Anaeromyxobacter diazotrophicus: one gene and its partner. The protein of the gene in region 1 interacts with the protein of each later gene in a pairwise test. Links are inferred from orthologs where the notes say so. Each region holds a gene or a part of one and is shown in the gene's direction. Other genes may lie near its edges. The genes, in order: HWY08_RS01260 and def.

The links.
Region 2: the proteins of HWY08_RS01260 (region 1) and def interact in binary tests that used the Escherichia coli proteins (3 or more experiments, as listed by UniProt). The link is inferred for Anaeromyxobacter diazotrophicus from one-to-one orthologs.

The regions. Positions count from the first base shown.
Region 1 is NZ_BJTG01000001.1:283,480-298,505, reverse strand. Bases 8,980-11,979 are described here. They hold HWY08_RS01260 (aspartate-semialdehyde dehydrogenase), read left to right. Parts: upstream 8,980-9,963; coding sequence 9,964-10,995; downstream 10,996-11,979. Other genes in these bases: HWY08_RS01255 (fibronectin type III domain-containing protein), read left to right, coding at 11,147-11,979; asd (aspartate-semialdehyde dehydrogenase), read left to right, coding at 8,980-9,964. Also shown: HWY08_RS01300 (site-2 protease family protein), read left to right, coding at 1-1,556; tRNA (adenosine(37)-N6)-threonylcarbamoyltransferase complex dimerization subunit type 1 TsaB, read left to right, coding at 1,567-2,331; HWY08_RS01290 (site-2 protease family protein), read left to right, coding at 2,349-3,899; HWY08_RS01285 (hypothetical protein), read left to right, coding at 3,969-4,331; HWY08_RS01280 (HNH endonuclease), read right to left, coding at 4,858-6,543; HWY08_RS01275 (glutathione S-transferase family protein), read left to right, coding at 7,192-7,836; HWY08_RS01270 (TIGR01777 family oxidoreductase), read left to right, coding at 7,911-8,810; more of asd, read left to right, coding at 8,879-8,979; more of HWY08_RS01255, read left to right, coding at 11,980-12,028; HWY08_RS01250 (MXAN_2562 family outer membrane beta-barrel protein), read left to right, coding at 12,025-12,753; HWY08_RS01245 (carbon-nitrogen hydrolase family protein), read right to left, coding at 12,761-13,576; HWY08_RS01240 (excisionase family DNA-binding protein), read left to right, coding at 13,648-14,244; HWY08_RS01235 (tetratricopeptide repeat protein), read left to right, coding at 14,323-15,026.
Region 2 is NZ_BJTG01000003.1:543,077-557,848, reverse strand. The notes cover bases 1-2,746. They hold def (peptide deformylase), read left to right. Parts: upstream 1-967; coding sequence 968-1,525; downstream 1,526-2,746. Other genes in these bases: ltaE (low-specificity L-threonine aldolase), read left to right, coding at 2,237-2,746; HWY08_RS08555 (endonuclease III domain-containing protein), read right to left, coding at 1,455-2,183; HWY08_RS08565 (hypothetical protein), read left to right, coding at 21-887. In the rest of the region: more of ltaE, read left to right, coding at 2,747-3,268; HWY08_RS08545 (M23 family metallopeptidase), read left to right, coding at 3,345-4,511; pssA (CDP-diacylglycerol--serine O-phosphatidyltransferase), read left to right, coding at 4,644-5,498; HWY08_RS08535 (phosphatidylglycerophosphatase A family protein), read left to right, coding at 5,504-6,076; HWY08_RS08530 (competence/damage-inducible protein A), read left to right, coding at 6,073-7,311; HWY08_RS08525 (VOC family protein), read left to right, coding at 7,412-7,888; HWY08_RS08520 (hypothetical protein), read left to right, coding at 8,633-9,847; HWY08_RS08515 (DUF1275 family protein), read right to left, coding at 9,881-10,576; HWY08_RS08510 (hypothetical protein), read right to left, coding at 10,594-11,040; HWY08_RS08505 (DUF1285 domain-containing protein), read left to right, coding at 11,112-11,588; HWY08_RS08500 (PD40 domain-containing protein), read left to right, coding at 11,694-14,772. UniProt on the Escherichia coli protein: Removes the formyl group from the N-terminal Met of newly synthesized proteins. Requires at least a dipeptide for an efficient rate of reaction. N-terminal L-methionine is a prerequisite for activity but the enzyme has broad specificity at other positions.

The DNA.
Region 1 (15,026 bases):
TCTCCATCGGCTTCGGCCCGCGGCTCTTCGGCTTCACGCGCGGCGAGACCGAGTACCGCGTCGCGTCGCTCCCGCTCGGCGGGTACGTCAAGATGGCGGGCGACGACCCCTCCGAGGAGGTGAAGCCGGAGGACCGCGGCCGCGGCTTCCTGGAGCAGCAGCCCTGGCGCCGCTTCGTCATCGCCGCCGCCGGGCCGGGCATGAACCTCGTCTTCCCGGTCCTGGTCTACCTGGCCCTCGGCCTGGCGCAGAACGGGCAGCTCGTGGCGGGCCCTCGCGTCGGGTCGCTCTCGCCCGGCTCTCCGGCCGCCGAGGCGGGGCTCGAGCCGGGGGATCGCATCGTGAGCGTGGCGGCCCCCGGCGAGGCGCCGAAGCCGGTCCGCTACTTCAACGACCTGCGCGACCTCGTGTCGCCGCATCCCGGCGAGCCGCTCACCTTCGAGGTGGAGCGCGACGGCCGCCGGCTGCCGCCGCTCACCCTCACCCCGGCGCGCGAGCGCGAGTCGAACCCCATCGAGACCACCTGGCGCGGGGTCATCGGGGTCACGCCCGCGTACTCCCCGGCGGTGGTGGCGCCGGTGGCGCGCGGCGCGGCCGGGCCGCTCGAGCCCTTCGACCTGGTCGCCTCGGTGAACGGGAAGAAGGTGGCGCACGCGGGCGAGCTGCGGCGCGCGCTGGACGCGGCGCGCTGCGGCCCGGTGGCGCTGGAGGTGCTGCGCGAGCAGGGCGTGTCCGCCCCCGGCGCGACCGTCTCCACCTACCGCCCCGTGGCGCTGGCGGATGTCCCGACCTGCGCCGGCGGCGCGCCCACCTTCGCCGTGGCGGATCCGGGCGTGTCGACGTTCATCGCGGCGGTGGCGCCCGGCGGCCCGGCGGAGCAGGCGGGGCTGCGCCGCGGTGACGCGCTCGCGGCGGTGAACGGCCACCCGGTGCGCTCGTTCCGCGACGTGAACGCCCGCGCCGCGGAGTTCAAGGCCGGCCAGCCGGTCGAGCTCGCGCTGCGCGACGGGCGCAAGGTGACGCTCGTCCCCGGCGAGCGCACCGAGCTCGACGAGATGACGCGCGAGCCGCAGAAGAAGCTCGTCCTCGGGTTCTTCCCCGAGCAGCGCGCGCTGGTGGAGAGCTCGGCGCTCCTGGTCGAGCGCGTCCCGCTCGCCATGGGGCCCCTCGAGGCCGGGCGGGCCGCGCTGGCCGGCGTGCACGAGGCGGTGCGGCTCACCGTCGTCAGCCTGGCGCACATCGTCACCGGGCAGCTCAGCTTCAAGACGGTGGGCGGCCCCATCATGCTCTTCTCCATCGCCTCCAAGGCGGCGGAGGAGGGGCTGCAGAGCTTCCTGTTCACGATGGCGCTCATCAGCGTGAACCTCGGGCTCATGAACCTGCTCCCCATCCCGGTCCTCGACGGCGGCCACCTCGCCACCTGTCTGGTGGAGGGCGTCACGCGCCGCCCGCTCTCGATCCGCGCCCGCGAGATCGCGAACCTGGTCGGGATCATCCTGCTCGTCATGCTCATGATCGCCGTCTTCAAGAACGACATCGTGCGGGTGATGGGGTAAGACGCGCCGGATGTGGGTCGCCGCCCTCGACACCTCCACCCTCGCGCTCTCCTGCGCGCTCTGCGAGCTCGCGGGCGGCGAGGTGCGCCTCGTCGCCGAGCGCACCGAGCACGCGCCGGCCAAGGCCGGGCCGCAGGGCCCCACCGGCGGGCACGGCGGCCGGCTCCCGGGCGTCCTGCAGGACGTGCTCGCGGCGGCCGGGCGGCGGCTCTCCGAGGTCGACGGGTACGCCGTGGGGCTCGGGCCGGGATCGTTCACCGGGCTGCGCATCGGGCTCGCCACCTGGAAGGGCCTCGCCTACGGCCACCACCGCCCGCTCGCCGGCGTCTCCAGCCTGGCGGCGCTGGCGCTGGCGGCCGCGCCGGCGGCGGAGCCGGGCGCGCTGCTCGTGCCGCTCCTCGACGCGAAGAAGGGCGAGCTCTACGCCGGCTTCTACCGGGCGGGCGGCGCCGGCGTGGAGGCGGCCGCGCCCGACGCGGCGCTCCCGCCCGAGGCGCTCGCGGCGCGGCTCGCGGCGCTCGCCGCCGAGGGCGCGCGGCCGGTCGCGTTCGGGCCGGGGCGCGCGGCCTACCCCGAGGCGCTCGCCGCCTTCGCGGCGCCGGAGGGGGCTCCCGCGAGCCCGCCCGCGCTGGCCGTCGCGCGGCTGTGCGCGGCGGAGCTCGCCGCCGGCTACGACCAGGCGAAGCTCTTCGCGCTGGAGCCGCACTACGTCCGCAAGAGCGAGGCCGAGGTGAAGTTCCCGCACGGCCTCGGGCCGGGCGCCGACCGGCCGTAGCGCCGAGCCCCACCCCCATGGAAACCGCCACCTTCCGCCCGCCGCTGCGCCGCCTCGGCGCCCACCTCCTCGCCGGCGGCGCCGCCGGGGCGCTGGTGGGCCTCGCCGCGGAGATCCCGCCGCTCGTGGCGGTCCTCTTCGGCGCGGTGGCGGCCGCCATCGCCCTGACCGCCCGGCACGCCGGGGGGCTGCGGGTCCTGGCGGACGAGCGCGGGCTGCGGGTGGCCGGCGCGGCCGCCGCCCCGACCTCTTCGGCGCGCCAGCCCCCGGCCGCCCCGGGCGCGGTGGAGGCGGCCTGGGGGGAGCTGCGGCTCGGCTTCGGGCTCGCCCAGCGCGCCGACGGCACCGTCCAGCGGTACGCCGTCTTCGCCGACGCGCGCGGGCGCAGCTTCGCCTTCGCGGAGCTGTCCGCGAGCGCCGCGCCCTGCGCGCCGGTGCGGGGCGCGGACGGCGGCAGCGTGCCGGTGGTGGAGCTGCGCGACGCGCCGCTCCTGCTGGCGCTGCTCGTGCAGCGGGTGCCCGCCTGGCAGATCCTGCCCGAGGCGCTGCAGGCCGCGCCGGCGGCGGCCGCGGTGGACCCCGAGGCGCCGGCAGCCGCCGGGCCGGTGCTCCGCCCGCGGCGGGAGGCGCGCCGGGCGCGGATGGGCGTGTGGGCGCTGGCCGCGAAGCTCGGCTCGAAGCTCGCCGCCTCGTTCGGGAAGCTCGCCGCGACCGGCCTCAAGGCGGTGAAGACCGCCAACGTGGGCTGGGCGGCGGCGTCGGTCGCCACCTACTCGCTCCTCTTCTCGTGGAAGTTCGCGCTCGCGCTCATGGTGCAGCTCTTCATCCACGAGTACGGCCACGTGCACGCCATGCGGCGGACCGGCATGCGGGTGCGGGGCATGTACTTCGTGCCGCTCCTCGGCGCCCTGGCGGTGACGGACGACGCGTTCACCTCGCGCCGCCAGCAGGTCTACGTGGCGCTGAACGGCCCGCTGTGGGGCTCCCTGGCGGCGCTCGCGCCGGCCGGGCTGTGGCTGTGGACGCACGATCCGCAGTGGGCCGCCATCGCCGCCTTCTGGGCGCTGGTGAACCTGTTCAACCTGCTCCCGATCGCGCCGCTCGACGGCGGGCGGGCGCTGCAGGCGTTCGCGTACTCGTACTCCTCGGGCCTGGGCGTGGCGCTCTCCGCGCTCGGCCTCGCCGGCGCGGTGGCGCTCGCGAGCGCGGCCGGCTTCTCGCTCATCTGGCTCGTCGCTGTCCTCGGCGCGATGGAGCTCGCCGGCGAGGTGCAGTCGCGCACCGGCGCGCGGGCGCTGCGGCTCCTGCCCGCGCCGGCCCGCTTCGGCGCGCCGCACTGGCTCTACCTGCGCGCCGTCCTCGGCGGCAGCCCGGGCGTGGCGGGCGAGGCGCTGTTCCTGCGCGGCCTCGAGCGGCAGGAGAAGGCCGCCCGCGCCGCGCCGCTCACGGCGGGGCAGCTCGTCCGGTGGGGGCTCACCTACGCCGCCCTCGCCGCTGCCCTCGTCTTGCTCGTCTGGTTCATGCGCCACGTCCCCGGCGCCGACGCGGCGAGCCGGATCCTCGAGTAGCGCGAGCCCAGCCGGGGCAGCGACGTCGGAGCGGTTGCGAGCGCGGCGCCGCTCGGGCATCGTCCCTCCATGACCCCGCGCCTGGCGCTGCTCGCCCTCCTCCTCGCCGCGGGGTGTGCCCACCGCCCCGAGGCCGTCCGGCCGGCGCAAGGCGCCGTCAGCCTCCCGCGCCGGTCCGCCGGCCCCTACCAGCCCGAAGACTGGCAGCTCGCGCCCGGCGCGGTGCTGGGCGAGCGCAACCGCTGCGTGGACCGCGAGCTCACTGCCCGCCGACTGAACGAGTTCGGCGACCCCGAGGGCACGACCTACCCCGGCGGCTCTCCGCTGCTCGGCCTGACCGGCCGCGCCGCCGACCGCTACGAGTACGTCATGCGCCGCCAGCCGGACATCGGGACCGTCTGCTCCCGCGCGCCGGGCGACCCGCAGCGGTAGGACCTCGTCGCGTTCGCGTTCGCGTTCGCGTTCGCGTTCGCGTTCGAGGTCGCGATCGCGTTCGAGGTCGCGGTCTAGGTCGGAGGTCGGAGGTCGAGGTCGAGGTCGAGGTCGAGGTCGCCGGGGGGCCTGCCCCCCTCGCCCCGCGCAGCGGTGAGAGGGCCGCTCGAGCCCGCTCGTGCCTGCGAAACGCTGGCGGGGGTTCCGAGCGGGCGGAGGGGTGGCCCTCCTGCGTCGCTCCGGACGACCTACCGGATAGGTACGGCGGCCGGAGCAGAAACGCGCGAACGCCGGGCAACGCAACGTGCCGCGCCGACACGGCGCACGAGGTCCGTGCGTCGGCGCGGCACCGGCGTTGCTGGCGGCAGTAGGGCGAGCGCGGTCTCACGCAGGTCGACCTCCGCTCCTTCGGAGGGCCACCCCGCCGCCCGCTGGCGGGCGTTGCCGTCCGCAGGTCGGGGTCGCAGTCGAGGTCGAGGTCGCAGTCGCGGTCGAGGTCGGGCCCTGCTCCCCTTGCCCCGCGGACTCACGCCGCCGAAACCTCCACGCCCCCGCCAGACCACTTCGCGGGCTCCGGCCCGCTCCACGCCTTCCCGCCGAGGAACCACCGCAGCGCCTCAGGCGCCCGCCCCACCACGCGCAGGTGGCCGGCGTGGATGCACCGGAGGTGGTGAAAGGCGCAGAGGCCGAGCTGGTTGTCGAGCTCGTCCCCGCCGCCTTGCGAGCGGAAGAGGACGTGGTGGGCGTGCGTCGCGCGGCGGCTGCAGCCGGGGACCTGGCAATGGCCCTCGTCCCGCTCCCGGACCTTCCGCGAGCGGGTCCGGGCGCACTTCCCGCCCTTCCAGGTGTCGAGGAAGTGCTGCGCGAGGACGGCGAGGCAGGTCCCGAGCGGCAGCCGCTTCCCGGTCCGGTCGCGGACGGCCTGCACCGCGGCGGCGAGCACCGCCGCCATCCGGAGCGCCAGCGGGACGGCCAGCTTCCCCTGCGCACGCATCCGCCGCTCGGCCTCGCCCTCGAGCTCGCGCCGGAGCGCGACGCAGGTGAGGCCCTTCGCCCGCGCGGCCCAGCGGGTGATCTCCGGCTCGGGCAGCTTCGAGAGGAGCCGCAGCTTCTCGAACGGCAGCCCCTCGCGCTTCGCCTCCTGGAGCGCCGGCGAGGCCCAGCGCCGCTCCTCGACCTTGGCCCGCTCCTCGATCGAGCGCGCCGCGAGCCCCAGCCGCTCCTCGCAGTACTGGCGGAAGCTCGCGAACCCGAGGAGCCGGTACAGCTGGCTCTTCCGGACCGCGAGGGCGCAGTAGCCGACGAGGTCCTCCCACTCCGCCCGCAGGGCGGCGAGCTCCCGCAGTCGGGCGTCCACCTCCTGGGCGGTGGCGGTCTCGTAGAAGCGGACGTCCGGGGCCGCGATGTCTGGCAGGGCGCGAAGCGCGGCCCAGCGCTCCGTCTCCTCCTCGAGCGCTGCGGCGCGCGTGTCCCCGGTGCGCTCACCGGACGGCCGGACCCAAGCGCCGAGCACGCGCGCCGCGTCCGGGTCTCCCTCGCCCGCGTACTCGCCCGCGAACTCCTGGGCGATCGCCTCGAGCCGCTCGGCGCGCGTCGCGCCCGGCATGAGCTCGCCCGCGAGCGCCAGCGCTTCATCGACCACCTCGCACTCCTCCGGCTCGAGGCGCGCGTCGAGGCGCAGCCACGGCTCCTCCTCGTCGCCCGGCGCCGCGCGCGCCCGGCGGACCTCGGCCTCGAGCGCGCGGACGGTCATCCGCGCCGCGCGCTCCACCCAGGCCGCCTCGTCCTCGCCCACCGCCACCTTCAGCACCGTCTGCGCGGCGCGGAGCTTGACCCGCCCCGCCGTGAGCGCCTCGCGCAGGAGCGGCCGCGTCCGCAGCTCCCGGCCGAGCAGGGCGAGCCCCTCGGCGGCCCGCTTGCCGAGGTCGAGCACCTCCCGCGCGTAGTCGTCGAGGTGGCACGCGAGCTCGGCCAGCCGGTCGCCCCGCCGGAGCGCGTCGAGCCCCTCGGCGATGGCGACGTCGAGCGCGCCCCGCGCCCTGGCCGCCCAGGTGAGCAGCGCCTCGCAGGCGTCGGCCTCCGGCTCGCCGCCGCGGAACCAGGCGTCGAGCTCGCGCCCGGTGAGCGGCGCGGGCTCGACGGCCGGCGGCGCGAAGCGCGTCCTCCAGGCCTCGGAGGGCGAGCACGCAGCGAGGTCGGGTGCCGCGTCCATGGGAGAGATCATCGCACGGAGGTCTGACACGAACAGTCAACCAAACCGCACGCAGAGTAGACCTGATCAGGGCGGTCCCGCGGCCCATCAGCTCCGTCGCCGCCGCATGCCCGCACCCGCGCGCCTTCGCCCCCGTAAGCCGGGCCACGCCTTGTCGCCGCGGACGCGCAGGCACGCCTCGCGCTCGACGCCCCCGCTTCGGCGGCGAACGCCACCGCGGAGCCGCCTGCCCGCCTGCCGCGCCCCCTCTTTGCCCGAAGTCCGCCGACGTCGCGGAGGCAGTCGCTCCATGCTGCGAGGCCGATCGGTGTCGGGCGGCCCCTCTCCCCGGCCCTCTCCCCGCTTCGCGGGGCGAGGGGGAGGGGATAGCGCGGACGCCGGCAGCATGGAGATGAGAGCACCGGGCCGCCGGCATCAGGGGGATGGGATCACCGTGCCACCGGCGTATCAGGGAGAGGAGATCAATGGGCCACCCGCAGCAAGGAGGTGAGAACACCGTGCCGCCCGCCATCTCCTTCCCCACCCATCGTGGAGGAAGCACTCGCTCGATCCCGGAGGTCCACCGGTACCAAGCGGAGCCATCCCGCTGGTGACGCGCCGGCGCGCACGGGTTACATCGTCTCCGCCGTCCACCCGCGAGGAGGCGCCGTGCTCGAGCTCGTCATCGGAAACAAGAACTACTCGTCCTGGTCGATGCGGGCGTGGCTCGCGCTCGAGCTGACGGGCGCGCCGTACCGGGAGATCCTGGTCGCGCTCGATCGTCCCGACACGGCGGAGCGCATCCGCGCCCACTCGCCGGCGGGCCGCGTCCCGGTGCTGCGCGACGGGGAGCTCACGGTCTGGGACTCGCTCGCCATCTGCGAGTACCTGGCGGAGAAGTTCCCCTCGGCGGAGCTGTGGCCGGCGGCGCCGGCCCGGCGGGCGGTGGCGCGGGCGGCGGCGGCCGAGATGCACGCGGGCTTCCAGGCCCTGCGCGCCGGGATGCCGATGAACCTCGGGCTTCACCGGCCGACCCCGCCCTCGGCCGAGGTCGCGGCCGACCTCGCGAGGATCCGCGCCCTCTGGCGCGAGCTGCTCGCCGCGCCGCGCCAGGGCGAGTACCTGTTCGGCCGCTTCGGCATCGCGGACGCGTTCTTCGCCCCGGTGGTCGGGCGCTGCCGCACCTACGGCGTCGCGCTCGACGGGCCGGAGGCCGGCTACGCGGAGGAGGTGTGGCGCCACCCGGCGGTGGCGAAGTGGGTCGCGGGAGCGAGCCAGGAGTCGCAGGCGATCCCGAAGTACGACCTCAAGTGACCGCGGCGCCGCCTCGCCGCGCGGCCCCCCGCCGGGGCCGTCCCCCGGGTCCGCGCACGAGCTAGGAGAGGCGCATGCACGTCTTCCTCACCGGCGCGACCGGTCTCATCGGCCGCGCGCTCGTCCCGGCGCTGCGCGCGGCCGGGCACGAGGTCACGGCGCTGTCGCGCGGCGCCGCGCCGGGGCGGTCGCCTTCGGGCGCCGCCGTGGTGCAGGGCGATCCCACCCGGCCGGGCGCCTGGCAGGACGCGCTCGCGCGCTGCGACGCCTGCGTGCACCTCGCCGGCGAGCCGGTGGCCGCCGGGCGCTGGACCGAGGAGCGCAAGCGCGCCATCCGCGAGAGCCGCCTCGCCTCGACCCGGCTGGTGGCGGAGGTGGTGGCGCGCGGCGGGCCGGCGGTCCTCGTCTCCGGCAGCGCCGTCGGCTACTACGGCTCGCGCGGCGACGAGGAGCTCGACGAGGGCTCGCCGCCGGGCCGCGACTTCCTCGCCGAGGTGTGCGTGGCCTGGGAGGCGGCCGCCGCCCCCGCCGCGGTGCGGGCGCGAGTGGTGCTCCTCCGCACCGGCATCGTCCTCGCCCGCGACGGCGGCGCCCTCCCGCAGCTGCTCCGGCCCTTCCGCTACTTCGCCGGGGGGCACATCGGCGACGGCGCGTTCTGGCAGCCCTGGATCCACCTCGCCGACGAGGTGGGGCTCATCACCTGGGCGCTCGAGCACGGGACCGTGGCCGGGCCGCTCGCCGCCGCCGCGCCCGCGCCGGCCCGCAACCGCGACCTGGCGCACGCCATCGGCGAGGTGCTGCACCGGCCGAGCGTCCTGCCCGTGCCGCGCTCGATGATCGAGCTCGTGCTGGGCGAGCTGGCGGGCGCCGTCACCGCCAGCCAGCGGGTGTTGCCGCGCAAGGCGCTCGCCGGTGGGTACCGGTTCCGCTACCCGGAGCTCCTGCCGGCGCTGCGGGACCTCCTCGCCCGCTAGGGAGGGAAAACGGCCGCGGGCATGTTAAGCTTTCGCCCTTTCCCTCCCGGGCCCGGAGGCCTCACGCGATGGCGAAGAAGCTCAAGGTCGGCGTCCTCGGCGCGACCGGCATGGTCGGTCAGCGGTTCCTCTCCCTGCTCGAGAACCACCCCTGGTACGAGGTGAAGCTCGTCGCGGCGAGCGCCTCCTCGGCTGGCAAGCGCTACGCCGAGGCGGTGCAGGGGCGCTGGGCCATGAAGACCCCGGTGCCGGCCGCCGCCGCCGCGCTCACCGTCCAGAACGCCTCGGACGTCGCGCGCATCGCGGGCGAGGTGGACTTCGTCTTCTGCGCCGTGGACATGTCGAAGGAGGAGACGGCCAAGCTCGAGGAGGACTACGCCCGCGCCGAGACGCCGGTGGTGTCGAACAACTCGGCCCACCGCTGGACCCCCGACGTGCCGATGATGATCCCCGAGATCAACTCGGCGCACGCCGCGGTCCTCGAGGCGCAGCGCCGCCGGCTCGGCACGAAGCGCGGCTTCATCGCGGTGAAGCCGAACTGCTCCATCCAGAGCTACGTCCCCGCCCTGCACCCGCTGCTCGACTACGGCCCGAAGCAGGTGGCGGTCTGCACCTACCAGGCGATCTCGGGCGCCGGGAAGACCTTCGAGACCTGGCCGGAGATGGTCGACAACGTCATCCCCTTCATCAAGGGCGAGGAGGAGAAGAGCGAGAAGGAGCCGCTCAAGATCTGGGGCCAGCTCCGGGACGGCCAGATCGTGAACGCCGCCGCGCCGGTCATCAGCGCCCAGTGCATCCGGGTCCCGGTCTCCGACGGCCACCTGGCGGCGGTGTTCGCACGGTTCGAGCGCAAGCCGGGCAAGGACGAGATCCTCGCCCGCTGGCGCGAGTACCAGGGGAAGCCCCAGCAGCTCGGCCTCCCCAGCGCGCCGAAGCCCTTCCTCACCTACTTCGAGGACGACGCGCGCCCGCAGACGCGCCTCGACCGCGACGCGGGGAGCGGGCAGGGCATCACCATCGGCCGGCTCCGCCCCGACGCCGTCTTCGACTGGCGGTTCGTCTGCCTGTCGCACAACACCGTCCGCGGCGCCGCCGGCGGCGCCGTCCTCACCGCCGAGCTCCTGTCGGCGGAGGGCTTCATCCAGGCCAAGTGATGACCATCCGACCGCTGCACCTCGCCGTCCTCGGCGCCACCGGCGCCGTGGGCAGGGCCCTCGTGCAGGCGCTGGAGGAGAGCGACCTTCCTGTCGCCTCGCTGGCGCTCCTCGCCAGCGAGCACTCCGCCGGCGCCGAGCTCGACTTCCGCGACGACGTCCTCCGCGCCGCCGCGGTGGGGCCGGGCGCCTTCGCCGGGAAGGACCTCGCCTTCTTCGCCGCCGGCGCCGCGACCTCACGGGCGCACCTCGAGGCCGCGCGCGCGGCCGGGTGCGCGGTGGTCGACCTCACCCCCGCCTTCCGCGGCGACGCCGAGGTGCCGCTCGTCCTGCCGCCGCTCAACGCCGACGCGCTCGCCGGCTTCGCGCGGCGCGGGGTGGTGGCGGTGCCCGGCCCGGCCTCGGCGCAGCTCGCGCTGGCGCTGGCGCCGCTGCACCGCGCCGCCGGGGTGGAGCGCGCGAGCAGCGTGGTCCTGGAGGCGGTCTCGGGGGCGGGGCAGAAGGGCGTCTCCGAGCTCGAGGCCGAGCTGCGCGCCATGCTCTCCTTCCAGGAGCCGCCCCCGCCCACCGCGCTCCCGCACCGCGCCGCCTTCAACGTGGTGCCGCAGGTGGGCCCGTTCGGCGACGACGGCGCGAGCGAGGAGGAGCGGGCGGTCGCCGCCGACGTGCGGCGGCTGCTCGGGTCTTCCCTCCGCGTCGGGGTCACCGCCGTGCGCGTCCCGGTGTTCTACGGGCACGTCCAGCTCGTCTCGGTGAAGCTCCGCCGCGCGCTCGGCGCGGCCGCGGCGCGCGAGCTCTTCCGGCAGGCGCCGGGCGTGAAGCTCGTCGACGCGCCGCAGGAGGGCGTCTACCCGATGCCCATGCTGGCGGTGAACGACGACGCGGTGCTGGTCGGGCGCGTGCGCGACGACCCGACCCAGGAGCACGGGCTCGACCTCGTGCTGTGCGGCGACAACCTGCGGCAGGGGGGCGCCTCGACCGCGATCGAGCTCGCGAAGCTCCTCGCCGAGAAGCACCTGAAGCTCGGCTGACAATTTGGCAGCGCCCCGGGGGTCGCGCCCGGGCGCTTGCCAAAAAGTCGGCGGGCTCCCGCTCGAGCCGCCCGCGCCTCCGGAAAAACTCCAGTCGCGGCGCGGGTCCCTTCCTTGCGCGGGTGGCCTCCCCGTTGCAGGATGGCCGCGCATGACGCGACGCCTCTCCGTCCTCGCCTGCCTCGCGTGCGCTCCCGCGCTGGCCGCCGCTCAGGTCGTTGTGTCCGAATCGACCGGATCCGGCACCGTCTACATCAACTCGGGCGAGTGCAACAACGCGCCCGCCGACACGCTCTCGCTGCAGTGGTCGGTGACTACGACCGCCGCCAGCTACGACCTCTACGTCTCGGACACCGCCGGCTGCCCCATCCCCAGCACCAACACCAACACCAACGCGCACACGAACTCCTTCGTCACCGGCGTCGCGTCCTCGAGCTACACCGGGATCACCGCGGCCACGCTCCTCAGCAAGGTGCCGATCCAGTGCACGTCGACCACGAACTCGGTGGCGTACATCTGCGTGTTCGCGGCGGGCACCAACGCCAACAGCGGGAGCCCGCTCGCCACCGGCAGCGTGCAGCTCGACCTGGCGTCGCCCGCGAAGCCGAACCTCCTCAGCCTGACCCCCGGGGACGGCTCGCTCAACGCCAACTGGGACCTCGGGACCGGCAGCGCCGCCGCCGGCACGATCGGCTCGGCCAACAGCTTCCGCGTCCACTACGCCCCCGCGGACGGCTCGGCGGCGCAGCAGTACCGCGAGTTCACGGGCGCCAGCACGAGGAGCGGCCGCGTCACCGGGCTCACGAACAACGTGCCGTACACGGTGACCGTCACGGCCCTGACCATCGGCGGCAACGAGAGCCTGCCGTCCGATCCGATAACCGGCTCGCCCATCCCGGTCGACGACTTCTGGCGCCTTTACCAGAACGCCGGCGGCCGCGAGCAGGGCGGCTGCGCCAGCGGCGCCGCGGGCCTCGCCGCGTTGGTGGCGCTCGCCCCGCTCGTCCTGCGCCGCAAGAGGAGGCGCCCGTGATCCGCGCCCTCGCCGCCGCGCTGGCGCTCGCCGCCGCGCTCCCCGCCGCCGCGCAGTTCTCGGGCGGCGGGCCCTCGCCGCGCTACGGCTCGTTCCAGATGAGCCTCGAGACCTACCGGCCCAACATCGACTCGGAGTTCGGCGGGGGCCCTGGTCCCTACGAGCGCGCCTTCGGCGGCAAGCGGAACCTCATGTTCCGCTTCGACGTCGCCTACTCGCTCCTCGTGAGCTACGGCACGCTCGACGTCGGGCTCGGCGCCGGCTACTGGGAGAAGTACGGCCACGGCTTCGCCCAGGACACGGGCGCGCGGGTCTCCGACCCCACCGCGCTCAAGGTCTACCCGACGCGCCTCTCGCTCACCTACCGCTTCGACGTGCTCTCGAACCAGTACCGCTGGTTCCCGCTCGCGCCTTACGCGCGGGTCGCGCTCGACCGGTACTGGTGGTGGGTGAACAACGGCGCCGGCGGCACCGCCAACGCGAGCGGCAAGTCCGGCTCCGGCGCCACCAACGGCTACTCGGTGACCGGCGGCGTCGCCCTCGACCTCGGCGCCATCGACACCATGCTGGCGCGCGAGATGGACCGCGACACCGGCATCAACCACACCTACTTCTTCGTCGAGCTCTCGAAGAGCTACGTGAAGGACTTCGGCTCGTCGAAGAGCTGGAACCTCTCCGACGACCGCAAGGTGAGCTTCGCGGGCGGGCTCCTGTTCGCGTTCTGACGCCGGGCTACAGCCGCCGGTGCTTCAGGGACGGGAGCTCCCGCCGCACCTGCTCCAGCCGCTCGCGCCGCACCGGCGCCACGCAGACGCCCTCGCCCTCGCCCGGGCAGCGCGCCAGCACCACGCCCCACGGGTCCACCACCATCGCGTTCCCGAACGTCACCCGGTTCGCCGAGTGGCGCCCGGCCTGCGCCGGCGCGAGCACGTAGGCCAGGTTCTCGACCGCGCGCGCCCGCAGCAGGATCTCCCAGTGATCCTTGCCGGTGAAGAGCGTGAACGCCGCCGGCACGCACAGGATCTCGGCGCCCAGGGCGGAGAGCTGCCGGTACAGCTCCGGGAAGCGCAGGTCGTAGCAGACGGTGAGCCCGATCCGGCCCAGCGAGGAGGGCGCCAGCACCGCCCGGTCGCCCGCCACCACCGTCTCGGACTCGGCGTAGCGCGCGCCGTCGGGGATGGCGACGTCGAAGAGGTGGATCTTGCGGTAGGCCGCCACGATGGCGCCGTCGTCGGCGATGAGCGCGCTCGTGTTGGCGGTCTTGCCCGGCGCCTCGACCCGCTCGGCGATGGACCCGGCGAGGACGTGGACGCCGCGCCGGCGCGCCAGCTCCCGCAGCGCCGAGAGGGTAGGCCCCTCCAGCGTCTCGGCGCCGGCGATGCGCTCCTCGTCCCGCCCCATGAAGGAGAAGTTCTCGGGGAGGCCCACCAGCTTGGCCCCCAGATCGGCCGCCTCGTTCACCAGGCGGAGCGCGGTGGCGAGGTTTCTCGCCCGGTCGGCGGTCGAGGTCATCTGCACCGCCCCGACGAGGAAGTTCGAGAGCGCCATCCGGTTCCTCTACCACGGCCCCCCCTCGTCGCGCCCCCGTCCGCGAGGCGGCGCGCTAAGCTCTCCCTCCCATGCGCGGCTTCTACACCACCCACGAGGCGGCCCGGCTGCTCGGGGTGTCCTTGCCGACGGTGGTGAACTGGATCAAGGCGCGGCGGCTCAAGGCCCACCGCACGCCGGGTGGCCACCGCCGCATCGCGCGCGAGGACCTGGCGGCGTTCATGGTGCGGCACGGCATGCCGCTGCCGGAGGAGCTCACCGGCGCGGCGCCGAGCCGCCGCAAGGCGCTGGTGCTGGGCGAGCCCGGGCCCGTGCGCGAGGGCCTCGCGCGCCAGCTCGCGGAGGGGGGCTACGCGGTCGAGCAGGCCTCGCCCGGGTTCGCCGCCGGGGCCGCGGCGGCGCGGTTCCAGCCGGACCTGGTGGTGGTCGCGGAGGGCCCGTCCGACGGGGCGGAGGCGGTCTCGGCGCTGCGCGCCGACCGGGAGCTGGGCGCCGTCCCGGTGGTGGCGGTGGCGCTCTCCGACGCGGCCGAGCGCCTCGCCGCCGCCGGCTGCTGCGCCGTGCTGACCCGTCCGGTGCCGGAGGGGGCGCTCGTCAAGGCGGCCGCCGAGGCGCTCGCCGCGGCGACCGGCGCCGCTCCCAGGCGCGGCGCCCGCTCGCGCGGGTAGCGCCGCCGCGGCGTCCGGCGCATTGATGCCCCCCGCCGCAGCCGCTAGGATCGAACGCCGACACCCCGAGGACCTCCCTTGTCGCACCTCCTGCGCGCGCTCCCACTCCTCGCCCTCGCGGCGGCCGCCCCGGCGCGCGCCGCGCCCGCGCCCCAGCGCGCCTCGGCGCCGGCCATCGCCGACTACGTGCGGGCGCGGCTGGCCGAGGCGTCCGGCGATCACGCGGCGGCGCTGGAGGCGCTCCGGCGCGCGCTCCTGCACGACCCGCAGAGCGCCCAGCTGCACCTCTCCTACGCCGAGACGCTGGCGCGCACCGGCGACCTCGCGGCGGCCGAGGCCGAGGCGCGCCGGGCGCTCGAGCTCGCCCCCTCCGGTCCCGCCGCCGCCGACGGACACCTGACGCTCGGGCGGGTGCTGGCGCAGGCGCGCCGCTCGGCCGAGGCGGTGCGCGAGCTCTCCGAGGCGGCCCAGCTCGAGGGGGCGCGGGCGCGCGCCGAGCCGGCCGCGGAGCGCGAGCTCGACCCGGAGCCGTGGCGCGAGCTCTCCCGGCAGCGCGTCCGGATGGGCGACGAGGCGGGCGCGGCGCTGGCCTGCGAGGAGCTGGCGGCGCTCGACCCGGGCGAAGGCGCGCAGGCCTACCGCGAGCTGGCGGGCCGGCTCGCGGACGCGCGCGAGCTGGAGGGCGCGCGGCGCGAGCTCGACCGCGCGCTCAAGCTCGGGCCCGGCGATCCGGAGACGCTCAAGCTCCTCGCCCGCGTCGAGGAGGCGCGCGGCCACGACGC
Region 2 (14,772 bases), on another replicon or contig:
CGTGTGGCACAATCGGCGCCGTGCCGCGGATCCTGCTCGTCGACGACGACCTCGCCGAGATCGCGGCCGTGAAGCGCGCGCTGGCCGGCGCGGGGCACCAGACGGTGCTCGCGACCAACGCGAGCGACGCGCTGGCCGCCGTGGCCGGCGGCGCGGCGGACGCGGCGCTCGTCGCGCCCGAGTGCGACGGCGGCGAGGGGGCGGCGGTCCTGCGCGCGATGGCGGCGCGGGGGACGCCGGCGGCGGCGCTGCCGCGGCCGCTCGACGCGAGGGCCGCGGTGGAGGTCGCGAGCGCGCTCGCGGCGAGCCCGCGGCGGCCCCGCGCGCCGGCCCCGTCCCCTTCGGCCGCTGGGACGAGGGAACCGCCCTCGACGAGCGGGAGCGGGAGCCCGACCGCGACCGCGACCAGGACCGCGGCCCCGAGCCCTGCCCCGACCGCGAATCGCCCCCCCGCCTTCGACACCTCGAGCTCGGCCAGCGCCGAGGCGGTGGAGCTGCGGCAGGCCGAGCGCGAGCTGTGGTGGAAGCAGGAGCAGCGGTCGCTCGTCGCGGCGGCCACCCCGGCGGCACCCGCTCCCTCCTCTCCACCGCCCGCCGCGCCGCCGCGCCGCCGGCCGCTCGACCGCGGGTGGGTGGAGGAGATGCTCCGCCAGGCGGAGCAGGCGGACTACTTCGACCTCGTCGGGCTGCCGCCGGACTGCAGCCGGGAGGACGTGCTGCAGGCGGCCGGCCGGCTGCTCGAGGAGCTGGCGCCCGAGCGCGTCCCCCCCTCCGACGCCATCCTGCTCGACAAGGTGGAGGAGATCCGGCGCGTCCTGGCCGAGGCGCGCGACGTGCTCGCGGACGACCCGCTGCGCGAGGCCTACCGGCGCGCGCTGGGGCGGTAGCGGCCGGAGCCGCAGGAGGGCTGTCGCCCAGCCTCCGCGTGTGGCGAAGGCCCGCCGATTTTGTTAGACAGAATCACTCCATGATTCGCGAAATCATCATCTGGCCCGATCCCGTCCTGAAGCAGGTCGCGAAGCCGGTGGACGGCGTGGACGACACCATCCGCCGCCTCCTCGACGACATGGCCGAGACCATGTACGCCGCCGACGGCGTCGGCCTGGCCGCGCCCCAGATCGCGGTCGGGAAGCGCTGCATCGTCATCGACGCCTCGCCCCGGCAGGAGGGGCAGAAGCTCATCCACCTCGTGAACCCCCAGATCGTGAAGACGGAGGGGGTCACCACCTACAACGAGGGCTGCCTCTCCATCCCCGGCGAGGCCGAGGAGGTGGAGCGGGCCGCCAAGGTGTGGGTGCGGGCGCTCGACTACGCCGGCAAGCCCTACGAGCTCGAGTGCGAGGGGCTGCTCGCCATCGCCGTGCAGCACGAGCACGACCACCTCGAGGGGACGCTCTTCGTCGACCACCTGTCGAGCCTCAAGCGCGAGCTCATCCGCCGGCGCATGAAGAAGCTCAAGCAGGAGCGCGCCGCCGAGCAGGCCGACCAGATCCGCTCGGCCTCGCGCCACGAGAGCGCGCTGTAGCGACCCCCACCTTCGGGCACAGATCCGCGAGCACGCAGCGCTCGCACGCGGGGCTCCGCGCCCTGCAGGTGCGGCGGCCGTGCCAGACGAAGAGCTGGTGGGCGCGCCCCCAGCGCTCGCGCGGGAGGAGCAGCGTCAGCCGGTCCTCCACCTTCCCCGGGTCCCGCTCCCGCGTGAAGCCGAGCCGCCGCGCCACCCGGCCGACGTGGGTGTCGACCGGGAACGCCTCGCCGGCGCCGAGGTGCACGAGCACCACCCCCGCCGTCTTGCGGCCGACGCCCGGCAGCGCCTCCAGCGCGGCGCGGTCGCGCGGCACGCGCCCGCCGTGCGAAGCCTGGAGGGCGCGCATCGCGCCGACGATCGCCTTCGCCTTGGCGCGAAAGAGGCCCAGCGTGCGGATGAAGGGCCACAGCGCCTCGGGCTCGACCCGCGCGTAGGCGGCGGCGTCCGGGAAGCGCGCGAAGAGCGCCGGCGAGACGAGGTTCACGCGGGCGTCGGTGCTCTGCGCCGACAGGATGACCGAGACGAGGAGCTGGAGGTCGTCCTGGAACTCGAGCGCGATGCGCGCCTCGGGCATGGCCCGCTCCAGCCGGTCCACCACCTCGCCCGCCCGCGCGCGCTCGCGCTCGGGCGGCCGCCGCGCCGCTCGCCTCGTCATCGCGGGGCGCATGCTAGCATCCGCGGCCCGTCCGCTCTCGCCCTGGAGGCGCCATGCGCCCGATCGACCTGCGCTCCGACACCGTCACCCGCCCCACCCCCGGCATGCGCGAGGCCATGGCCCGCGCCGAGGTGGGCGACGACGTCTACGGCGAGGACCCCACCGTCCGCCGGCTGGAGGAGCGGGTGGCGGAGCTCTTCGGCAAGGAGGCCGCCCTCCTCGTCGCGAGCGGCACCATGGCGAACCAGGTGGCGCTGGGCGTGCTGGCGCGCGGCGGCGACGAGGTCATCTGCGAGGCGGGCGCGCACTGCTTCGCGTTCGAGGGCGGCGCCCTCTCGGCGCTGTGGGGCATCCAGGCGCGCACGCTCGCCGGCGAGCGCGGCGTGCTCGACCCGGCCGCGGTCGAGGCCGCCATCCGGCCGGACGACCCGCACTACCCGCGCACGCGGGCGGTCGCCATCGAGAACACCCACAACCGCGGCGGGGGCAAGGTGTGGCCGCTCCAGGCGGTGCGGGCGGTGGGCGAGGTCGCGGCGCGGCGCGGGCTCGCGCTCTACATGGACGGCGCGCGGCTCATGAACGCGGTGGTGGCGAGCGGCACGCCCGCCCGCGACTACGCCGCGCCCGCCACCCTGGCCTCGCTCTGCCTGTCGAAGGGGCTGGGCGCGCCGGTCGGCTCGGTGCTGGCCGGCCCGCGCGACCTCGTCCAGGAGGCGCGGCGGCTGCGCAAGCGGCTCGGCGGCGGCATGCGGCAGGCCGGCATCCTCGCCGCGGCGGGGCTGTACGCGCTCGACCACCACGTCGCGCGGCTCGCCGAGGACCACGCGAACGCCGCCCGGCTCGGGGCGCTGCTGTCGCAGCTGCCGGGCGCACGGCTCCAGTTCCCGGTCGAGACGAACCTCCTCTTCGTGGCCTTCGACGGGCGGCGCGCGGCCGAGCTCGCGCCGCGGCTCCGCGAGGCGGGCGTGCTGTGCAACCCGGAGGGCTCCCGGCCCGACCTGCTGCGGTTCGTCACGCACCTCGACGTCGGCGCCTCCGACATCGAGGAGGCCGCGCGCAGGATCGCCGCCGCTGTCGGAGCGTGACCCACGGCGGCGCGTCCCACGGGCAGGGGGGCCGCGGAGATCGGTCGACGCTGCGTGCTAGGCTTCGAGCGGTCGGATGCGCCGCGCCCTCCCCACGCTCCTGCTGCTCGCGGCCTGCGCGACCGCGCCGGCGAAGCTGGCCTGGGACGCGACCGAAGGAGGCGAGCCCTACGGGCCGACCGCGCGGCTGAAAGCGATCCGCGGCGCGAGCCTGATCGCGACCGGCCAGGCGATCGCGAACCCGACCTCGACCTCGACCTCGACCTCGACCGCGACCGCGACCGCGAGTTTCGCCGCGACCGCGAGCTCGACCGCCACCGCGACGGCGGGTCCGACCGCGACGCTGGCAGCGGCGCCGTCCCTGACGGCCGCGGGCCCAGGGTTCAGCGACGAGCAGCTCCTGGCGGTGGATCCGGACGAGCCGCCGCTGCCGCCGGTCGCGAACCCGGCGCCGGAGCGGACCGCGGCCGAGCCGCCGGCGGGCCCTCCCATCGACGCGGCGCTGCTGCGCTTCGCGGCGGACGCGCGCGCCCGCCGGTCGGAGCTGCCGCGGGCCGCGGCCTTCCCGCCCGCGGTCGCCGCCGCCTGGGACGACCTGGCGCTCGAGGTCGAGCGGTACCTCGCCCGGCCCATGCCGCAGACCCCGCTCGCCGAGCTGGTGCGGGCGCGGGTGGCGCTCGAGGCCGAGCTCGACTTCGACCGGCGCCGCTTCGGCGCGCCCTCGCCCGAGCTCTCGGCGCACCTGCGCGCGCAGCTCGCGCGGCTTGGCCAGCGCGCCGAGGCGGCGCGCGCGCTCGGGCAGTCGCTCTTCGCGGTGACGCGCCCGCCGGTGCTGCGCTGGCCCATCGCCGACGCGGGCCTCTCCTCCGGCTTCGGCCCGCGGCTGCACCCGATCGACCACATCCGGCGCATGCACTGGGGCATCGACCTCGCCTCGGCCACCGGCCGGGTGGTGTCCTCGGCGGCGCGCGGCTTCGTCGTCCGGGCCGGCTTCACGCCGGGGTACGGGCTCGCGGTCGAGGTCCGCCACGACGGCGAGCTGACGAGCCGCTACGGCCACCTCTCGCGCCTGCTGTGCGGGGCGGGCGACCGGCTGGACGCAGGGCAGCCCATCGGGCTCGTGGGGGCGACCGGCCGCGCGACCGGCCCGCACCTCCACTTCGAGGTGTGGCGGGGCGGCCGGGCGGAGGACCCGCTGGCCCTGCTCGGCGCGCGGATGAGCGGCAGCGCCGGCGGTCTGTGATCGCTCTCCCGGGCGGCGCGCCCGGCGCCCATGTAGGACATGGTCACCCAGCTCGCGCCGGGGCCGATGCCCCTCGACAAAGCGGGGCGCGCATGACAGCCTCCGCTCGCGACGACCTGGGATGGTCACGACATGCAGATCAACTTGCGCAAAGCCATGTTCGTGCTGCCGAATCTGTTCACGTGCAGCTCGATCTTCCTCGGCTTCTACGCGATGACGCTGTGCGCCGGAGAGGCCTCTCCGGCGCAGCTCAACCAGGCCGCCCTCGCCATCTTCTTCGCCATCTTCTTCGACGCCTTCGACGGGCGCGTGGCGCGGATGACGAAGACCCAGTCCGAGTTCGGCGTCGAGCTCGACAGCCTGGCCGACGTGGTCTCGTTCGGCGCGGCCCCGGCCCTCCTCGTCTACAAGTGGGCGCTCGCGCCGCTCGGCTTCGCCGGCTTCTTCCTCTCGTTCGCCTTCGCCACCTGCGGCGCCCTGCGGCTCGCCCGCTTCAACGTCCTCGCCCACCGCGGCGAGAAGGGGAGCTCGCGGTTCTTCGTCGGGCTCCCCATCCCGCTCGCCGCGGGCACCCTCGTCTCGATCGTCATCGCCCACTACCGCGCCTACGGCTCCATCGGCGACACCGCCACCCGCGTCTTCATCGCCGGGGTGGTCGGGCTGCTGTCGTTCCTCATGGTGTCGACCGTCCGGTACCGCACGTTCAAGGACGTCCACCTCTCGCGCAAGAGCCTGGCCGTCTTCGCGCTCATGTGCGCGGGCGGGCTCGCGGTCGGCATCGCCACCCGCGCCTCCTTCGTGATGGTCGTCTACATGGGCGCGTACATCGTCATGGGCCTCGCCGAGTGGATCATCTCGCGCGGCCGGCCCGAGCCGGCCGTGGCGGCGCTGCCGCCAGCGGTGCGGGCGCAGCTCGAGGCCGATCCGGCGCTCGAGCCGGACGACGACGACGTGGAGGCGAAGGACGAGGGCGACGAGTACATTTGAGAACCTTGCCCGACCTCGCCCCCACCCCCGCAGCGCCGCCGCGGCCTCAGCTGAAGAAGGGAACCCCCGACGGCCCGCCTGGCCCGTGGGTGCTGCTCGCCGCCTGGGGCCCCTGCGGCTACGTCCCGCTCGCCCCCGGCACGGCCGGCACGCTCGGCGCCATCCCGCTGTTCTGGGCGCTGCGCGGCCTGCCGCTCGGGCTCTACCTCCTCACCACCGTCGCGCTCACCGCGCTCGCCTCGTACGCGGCGGCCATCGCCGGGCGTTACTGGAAGGTGGTCGACGCCTCGCCCATCGTGATCGACGAGGTGGTGGGCTACCTCGTCACCCTGGCGCTCTTCCCGCGGTCCTGGCAGTGGGCGCTGGCGGGCTTCGTCCTGTTCCGGATCTTCGACGTGGTGAAGCCGTGGCCGGCGCGCTACTTCGACCGGCAGGTGAAGAACGGCTTCGGGGTGGTGATGGACGACGTCTTCGCGGGGGTGTGGGCCCTCGCGGTCCTGCTCGCCGCGCGCCTGGTCCTGCAGGCGGCGTTCGGATGCGGCGGCGGGGCCTTCTACTGCGCGGAGCTCGCGCGGTGAGCCTCCACGTCGAGATCCTCTCCACCGGGGACGAGCTCCTCACCGGGCAGATCGTCGACACGAACAGCGCCTGGCTCATGGACCGGCTGTGGGACCTCGGCGTGATGGTCCGGCGCAAGACGCTCGTCGGCGACGACCGCCAGGACCTCGCCGCCGCCCTGGCGGAGACGACGGCCCGCGCCGAGGTGGTCGTGATGAGCGGCGGGCTCGGGCCCACCGAGGACGACCTCACCGCGGAGTGCGTGGCGGCGGCGATGGGCGTGCCGCTCGAGCTGGACGAGGCCTCGCTGGCGGCGATCCGCGCCCGCTTCGAGAAGCTCGGGCGCACCATGACGCCCAACAACGCCAAGCAGGCGCGCTTCCCGCGCGGCGCCACCATCCTGCCCAACCAGCTCGGGACCGCGCCGGGCTTCCGGGTCGCGCTCGGACGCGCGGAGCTCTTCTGCCTGCCCGGCGTGCCGGTCGAGTACCGCGGCCTGTGCGACGAGGCGGTGCTGCCCCGCCTGGCGGCGAGGGCGGGCGCGGTGCCGGCGGCGCGCCTGGTGAAGCTCATCGGCGTCCCCGAGTCGCACGCCGACCAGGCGATGCGGCCGGTGATGGACGCCCCCGAGCACCGCGGCGTCCGCTTCGGCTACCGCGCTCACTGGCCCGAGATCCACGTGAAGTGGAGCGTGCCCGGGCCGGACGCCGAGGCGCACGCCGAGCGCATCCTGGGCGAGGTGCGCCGGATCTTCGGCGACGCCATCTTCGCCGAGGGCAAGGACGACCTGGCGCCGGTGGTGGTGGCGCGCCTGGCGGCCCGGGGCGAGACGCTGGCGCTCGCGGAGAGCTGCACCGGCGGCCTCGTGGCCGAGCTGGTGACGAGCGTCCCCGGCGCGTCCGACGTCTTCCCGCTGGGCGTGGTGACGTACGCCAACGCGGCGAAGACGGCGCTCCTGGGCGTCGGCGCCGACCTGCTCGCCGCGCACGGCGCCGTCTCCGAGCCGGTGGCGCGGGCCATGGCCGAGGGGGCGCGCGACCGGGCCGGCACCACCTGGGCGGCCGCCCTCACCGGCATCGCCGGGCCGGGCGGCGGCACGCCCGAGAAGCCGGTCGGCACCGTCCACCTGGCCATCGCCGGCCCGACCGGCACCCAGACCTGGGCGCGGCGCTTCCCGGGCGATCGCGACCGCGTCCGCAAGACGAGCGCCTACGACGTGCTGAACCAGCTCCGGCTGCTGCTGCGCGACCGGTGAGGCGCCGCGCCTCCGCGCGGCCGTGAGCGGACGTTGACGCCCACCCGGGCTTCGATCCGCGCCGGGCGCCGCGCTAACGGTGCTCGCCGGAGGTCACCTCATGGCGAACCCGAACCCCGTCCCGCAGGGCATGCACACCGTCACCCCGAGCTTGACCATCCAGGGCTGCGCGGCGGCGCTCGACTTCTACAAGCGCGCGCTCGGCGCCGAGGAGGTCATGCGCATGCCGTCGCCGGACGGGAAGAGCGTCTGGCACGCGGAGCTCCGCGTGGGCGACTCGATGATCTTCGCGGGCGACGAGATGCCGGGCGGCCCCTTCCGCGCGCCGTCGGCCGCGCACCCCTCGCCGGCGAGCCTGTGGCTCTACGTGCCCGACTGCGACGCCGCCTTCCGCCGCGCGGTGGACGCCGGCGCCAAGGCCGTCATGCCCCCGGAGGACATGTTCTGGGGCGACCGGGTGTCGATGGTGCTCGACCCGTACGGCTACGGCTGGCACTTCGCCACGCACGTGAAGGACCTCTCGCCCGAGGAGATGCGGAACGGCGCCGAGGAGTTCGCGAAGCGCATGAAGAGGTGACGCGAGGGTACGGCCTCCTCTCCTTGAAGAGCTGACCACCGGAGCGGCCCCCTCTCCCTGCCCTCTCCCCCGCGGGGGAGAGAGAACCCGCACCTGGAGTACGGACCGCGGCGGGGGACGAGCCCCCGCCCTACAGCCCGGGGGGGACCCCGGCGGATCGGCCCGGGGCGACCTCGGGAGAGCCCATGTCCGCGTCCGCATCGAACCGAGGTCTCGACTCGACCGTGGCGCAGGCGTGCCCGCCGCAGCTTCAGGCGCCGCGGCCTGCGTGCCGCGCCACGCTCGAGCCAATTCCCTGCACGCGGAGCACGTCTTCGGGAGGGAGCACATGGATCAGTTCCGGAAGGAACGCGGACCGGAGTGCTCCATCAACTCCGCCAGCGGAAGCACTTTAGGGGCGTGCGGCGAAGCTGCGCACAACGCCGGCTCGACGCTGACGCAGCGACCGCGCGGTACCGGATCGTGAGCCGATCTTGCGGACGGCGCCGCGGACGTGGGGGCGGCGCCTGGCCGGCGGCGCTCGCCGGACGGTGCCCTGCCTCGTCGAGGCGACGACCGCAGGACGGCCACGCACCTCTCGGCTGGGGGGCGCGCCGAGGGAGAACTTGTGGCCAATCACGAGCGCGCAGCGGGAAGAGGCCGGGCGCGAGGGACCGCTCGCATCCGCCCGGAGCTCCGCAGGTGTGGCCCACCTCTCCCGGCGCCGCTCGACACCTCGCGCGCGGCGTGCTTCAACCAGCGGCGATGGCGTTCCTGCGCGCGCACCGGCTCGAGCTGGGACTCTTCGCGGGCAGCCTGCTCGTCCTGGGGCTCTTCTCGCTCGGCCACCACCGGCCGTCGCACGCGCCGCACTTCATGTACCAGGCCGACGCCTGGCTGCACGGGCAGCTGCAGCTCCGCCTCGCGCCGCCGGACCTGAACGACTGGGCTCGGGAGCGCGGCCGCTGGTACGTCTCCTTCCCGCCCGGGCCGGCGCTCCTCATGCTGCCGCTGGTCGCGCTGTGGGGGGTGGCGCTCGACGACGTCACCTTCACGCTCCTGTTCGCGGCGCTGAACGTCCCGCTCTTCTTCCTCGTGCTGGAGCGGCTGCGCCGGGCGGGGGACAGTGCGCGCACCCGGCGGGAGGACGCCGCGCTGGCGCTCCTGTTCGCCTTCGGCACGGTCGCCTTCTCCTGCTCCATCCGCGGCGAGGTGTGGTTCACGGCCGAGGTGCTGGGCGTCACCGCCACCTACCTGTACCTGCTCGCCGCGCACCGCGCCGCGCACCCGCTCCTGGCGGGGATCGCCTGGAGCTTCGGCGCGATCACGCGCACGCCGCTCGTCTTCACGGTCGCCTTCTTCGCCGCGGAGGTGCTGGCCGGCGGCGGGCCCCTCGGCCAGGCGCTCCGGCGCGGCGCCACCTGGCGCGACCCCGCCCGCTGGCGGAAGGCGGCGCTGTTCGCGGCCGGCGCCGCGCCGCTCCTCCTCTTCGCCGCCTGGGCCAACTGGGAGCGGTTCGGCTCGCCGCTCGACTTCGGACACGCCCACCTCTGGAACAACCGCGTCAACGCGGACATCCGGCGCTGGGGCCTCTTCTCGCTGCACTACCTGCCGAAGCAGCTCCACGCGGCGTTCACGCGGCTGCCGCGGCTGGAGGGCGGGCGGCTCGGCTACCACCCCGACGGCATGTCGCTCCTCCTCACCACCCCGCTGTTCCTCCTCTTGTGGCCGCGCGCGCGGGCGCGCCTGACGCCGGCGCTGGCGTTCGCGGCCGCGGCGGCCGCGCTGCCGGGCCTCCTCTACCAGAACACCGGGTACGTGCAGTTCGGGTACCGCTTCAGCCTCGACTACACGCCCTACCTGTTCCTGCTGCTCGCGGTGGGAGGCCGGCCCATGGGGCGCGCGTTCTGGGCGCTCGGGCTGTTCGGGGTGGCGGTGAACACCTGGGGCGCGCTCGCCTTCGCGGGCGGGGTCAGCTGATCCCGGGCGCCCGGGACGCGGCGCGGCGCCGGCTCATCCCTCCGGCGCGCGAGGCCCCGCGGCGCGCCAGCGCCGGAGCTCGGCCAGGACCGCGCTCCCGAGCCCGGCCAGCGGGAGGAGGACGCCGGCGGCCCCCCAGCGCGCGGCCGCGGCGCCGCTGGCGACGGCACCCGCGAGGTAGGCCAACCACACCCCGAGCAGCTCGGACGCGCGCGCGAGCGCGGCGGCGCGCTCGCCGCCCCTCCGCCGGGCCGCCGCGACGAGCGCCTCGGCGAGCTCGGTCATGGTGCCGGTGATGTACGTGCGGACGCGCCGCCCGCCGACCTTGGGCATGACCGCGTTCTGGCACCCCATGGCGAGCGCCGCCGGCGCGGCCAGCGCGTAGAAGCGCGCCCCCTCCGCCCCGCCCAGGCCGGTCCAGGCGCCCAGGAGCGCCGCCAGCAGCGCGCCGCAGAGCGCGAACACCACCGGCCGCGCCGGCAGGCCGCGGCGCTCGCAGGCGTCGCGCGCGACCGCCCCGGCGGCGACCCCGGCCACGAAGGCGGCGATGGCGAAGGCGGGGTGGGCCGCGGCGGCGAGCTGGGCCCGACCCAGCGCGGCGCCGAGGTGGACCGTGTTCCCGGTGATGTGCGCGGTGAAGACGCCGAGGAGCAGGTAGCCGAGGCCGTCCACCGCCCCGGCCACCCCGGAGAGCAGCAGGCCCTCGCGCCGGGTGGGCTCGTCGCCCATGGGCCCTCCCTTCGCGCTCAGCGCGGCGCGCAGAACAGCTCGAGGAAGCGGTCCCAGCTCACGCGCGGCGCGCCCTCCGCCAGGAGCGTCCGGTAGAGCGCCTCGGCCGAGGCGAGGAGCGCGTCGTCGGCGAGGGGCGCGTAGCGCTCCGCGAGCCCGGCGTTCGAGAGCGTGCGCTCGACCAGGCTCTTCACGTTGCGCGAACGGCCCGCGAGCGCGCCTTGGCGATCGAGGAGCCACCCCACGAGCTTCCCGATGTCCTCGCGGACGGTGGTCCGCCCGTGCGCGCCCCCCGCCACCAGGAGCGCGTTCACCGCGTCCGGGTCGGCGTCGCGCACGAGGAGCCAGGTGAGCGACTCCTCCGGCGCGAGCCCGGCGGCCTCGAGGACGCGCCGGCAGCGGGCGGCGTCCTCCGGGGAGGGACAGCGGATGCGGACCACCGGCTCCGTGCGCGCGCTCGTCACCCGCCCCTTCTATCCGCCCCGCACCCGCGCCCGCAACGGCCCGCCGGTGCCGGGGCGGTTAGGATGCGGGCATGGCGGCGCACGACGAGGCGGCGCTGGAGCTCCTCCGGGAGCAGAGCGGCCTCTCCATCGACCTCGACGGGCGGCTCTGCCACCGCGGCGAGCCCATCACCCACGCCCGGACGCTCGAGGTGCTGTGGCGCTCCCTCAGGCGCCGGCCCGACGGCCGGTACCTGGTGCAGGTGGGGCGCGAGAGCGGCTACGTCCGGATCGAGGACGCGCCGTACGCGGTCCGCGGCGTGGCGCTCGAGGGTGGCGCGGCGCGGCTGCACCTCTCCGATGGCACCGTCGAGCCGCTCGACCCGGCGACCCTCTCCGTCGACGCCGCCGGGGTCCTCCACTGCCAGGTGAAGGGCGGCCACCGCGCCCGGTTCACGCGCACCGCGCAGGTCGACCTGGGGCTGGCGCTCGAGGAGGACCCGCGCGCGCCGGGCCGCTTCCTGCTCCGGCTCGGGGGGCGGGAGTACCTCGTCGCCGCCGAGGCGTGAGCCCGCGCGTTCCCGGCCGGGCCGCCGCCTGGTCGGGGTATGCTTGCGGCCAGCCCATTGCCCGCTCAGCCGCTGCCGCCTACGTTCTCCTCTCTGCGAGTCCCCATGCCCAGGCTGCTCGCCGCGCTCTGGCTCGCCGCTGCACCGCTCGCCGCCGCCGCCCAGGGCCTCGAGCTGGGGCGCCCGGACGTCGGCGAGGCGCTGCGGCGGATGGACCGGCTCCACGAGCAGGCCGCCCGGACCGGGCTCGCCGCGCCGGGCCCGCTCCAGCAGACGTTCGTCCTGCCGGAGCGCCCGGGGCAGAACCAGGTCTCCTGGTACGAGTTCGACTGGCAACACCTCGACGTGCCGTCGCCCACCGGCGGCGAGGGCGGCATCCGGCTCTACTACTACCGGCGCGAGCGCGCGGTGGCCGAGCGGGCGCTGCCGGTCATCCGCAACGCGTACCTGCGGCTCGTCGATCAGTTCCACTACACGCCGACGAAGCAGATCCCGTACATCCTCTACGCCTCGCAGCGCGAGTTCCAGGCCACCAACGTCTTCCAGGTGTCCGAGTCGGTGCTGGGCGTCACCTCGCCGCGCGACCTCAAGATGTCGCTCCCGTACTTCGGGAACCACGAGCTCTTCCGCGAGGTCTCGACGCACGAGCTCGTCCACCAGTTCACCATCCAGAAGCTGCTCGACCTGGCCGGGGCCGAGGACGCGAGCTCGCCCATCGACGCGCTCCCGCTCTGGTTCATCGAGGGCCTCGCCGAGTACTACGCGAAGGGGGGCCTCGACCCGGAGACCGACCTCTACCTGCGCGACCTCGTCTGGAACCCCGATCCCGAGCGGCACTACCAGGTCGTCGCCTTCGCCGAGGACCGCTACCGCGGCTACATCCCGACCTACAAGCTGGGCCAGGCGCGGGTCGCGTTCGTCGCCGAGGTCTATGGGCCGGAGAAGATCCAGGCGTACCTCGAGAGCGCGGTCATGCTCGGCAGCGCGCCCGGCGAGCACGGCTTCGGGGCGCTCACCCAGCGCGTCCTCAACGAGCCGCTGGAGCAGGTGGACACGCGCTGGCGGGCGTGGCTCAAGCGCCGCTACTACCCCGCCTACGCCGGGCGTCAAGACCTGGCGCAGCTGCGCGAGCTCTCGGAGCTCCCGGCGGAGCCGGAGGCGGCGCAGGTCTCGCCGGACGGCCAGCTCGTCTTCTTCCGCGGCATCGACCGCGAAGCGGGCCGGGCGCGGCTCTACCTCATGGACGCGCGCTGGCCGCGCGGCGCGGTGCGGGTGGCCTCCGACAACCAGCCCGGGGTCGAGTCGCTCCACCCCATCGAGCACTCGGTCATGGCGGTGGCCGAGGGCGTCCTCGCCTTCTCGGCGCAGGCCGGCGCGGGCGACGTGCTCTACGTGCAGCGCTTCCGGCACGTGCCGCCGCGGGGCGGAAAGCCGCCGGAGCTCGCCCTGGGCGAGCGGCGCCGGCTCGACCTCCGCCACCCGAGCGGCCGCCGCTTCATCGAGATCTCCGACCCGACCTTCTCCCCCGACGCGCGGCTCATCGCCTTCGCGGGCATGACCGACGCCGGGCAGCAGGACGTCTACGTGGTGCCGGTGGAGGGCGGCGCGGTGCGCCAGCTCACCGACGACCCGTACGCCGAGCGCGACCTGGCCTGGGGCGCGGACGGCCTCTACGCCTCGTCGGACGCGACCGACCACGGCCGCTTCAACCTGTTCCGCCTCGACCCGGCCACGGGCGCGCGGACCCGGCTCACGACCGGCGCGTGGGACGATCGGGCGCCCCGGCCGCAGGCCGACGGCTCGGTGCTCTTCTCGAGCGACGCGGCGGGCAAGCCCGACCTCTACGTGCTCCGCGGCGAGGAGGTGCGGCGGCTCACCGACTTCGCGACCGGGCTCACCTCCCCGGCGGTGGCGCCGCAGGCGCGCGGCGTCTGGGCCTCGACCTTCTACCGGGGCCGCTTCCGGCTGGTGGAGGTCCCGCGCGTCACCTGGCTGGACGAGCCGCCGCTCCACCTGGCCGCGGCCGGGCCGCCCCTGGCCATCCCGCAGGACGAGTTCCCGCCGGCGGTGCCGAGCTACGACCCGTACGCGCTCGGCAACTGGAAGCCGGAGGCGGGCTACATCTACGGCGGCGGCGCCTCCAACGCGGTGGCGGGCAGCGCCGCCCTGCTCTTCTCGGACGTGCTCCGCGATCACGTCGGGTACCTGCAGCTCTCGGTGCTCGGCTCCTTCGAGTACACGCAGGCGCTGGCGCTCTTCGAGAGCCGCGCCGGGCGGACGGCCTGGGTGCTGGGCGCGTTCCACTTCGTGCAGGAGCAGCTCGACCTCGTGAACCCCGACCTCGCGTTCCTGCAGCGCGACTTCGGCGTGCTCGGCTCGCTCCGGTTCCCCATCGACCGGTTCCGCCGCTGGGAGGCGGAGCTGTCGGTGGGCGGCGTGCAGCGCTACTGCCTCACCACCCTCACCAACTCGCTCATCTCCTGCGGCGGCGTCGATCCGACCCTGCCCGGCGTCGCCGGCTGGCGGCAGCGCAACGGCGGCACCCAGCTCGAGCTCGGCCCCACCTTCCGCTACGGCTACGACACCGTGCGCTACGACCCGACCGCGGGGCCGCTGGCCGGGAACGCGCTCCTGCTCGAGGTCGGCGGCCAGTACCTCCCGTGGCTGCGCGCGGTGAGCGGGTTCGCGCGCGGCGACGCGACGACCTACTTCCAGATCTCCGGCCGCGCGAAGTTCTTCCTGCGCGCGGCCGCCGGCACGAGCTTCGCGCCGGACGACCCGGGCCGCACCTGGGCGCGCACCTGGTGGCTCACCGCCGCCGACAACCTGCGCGGCTACTACTGGAACGACCTCGCCTACCTCATCGGCCGCAACTACTGGGTCGCGAACGCCGAGCTGCAGCTCCCGCTCGACCCCGTGCTGCGCCTCGCCATCTTCGACTCGCTCTTCGGGGTGGCCGCGCTCGACTTCGGCGGCGTGTTCAACGACTGGAGCACGCGCGCCGGCTGCGACATCCAGCGGGACCGCTGCCCCGACGGCAACCAGGTGCGGCCGAGCGACCTCGGCGCCTGGGACGTGCGCACGCTCACCGGCGTGCTCGGCGTGAACATGCTGTTCGGCCCGCTCCTCCTGCGCGTGCACTTCGGTCACCCCTTCGACATCAAGGGCGTCCGGACCCCGGCGC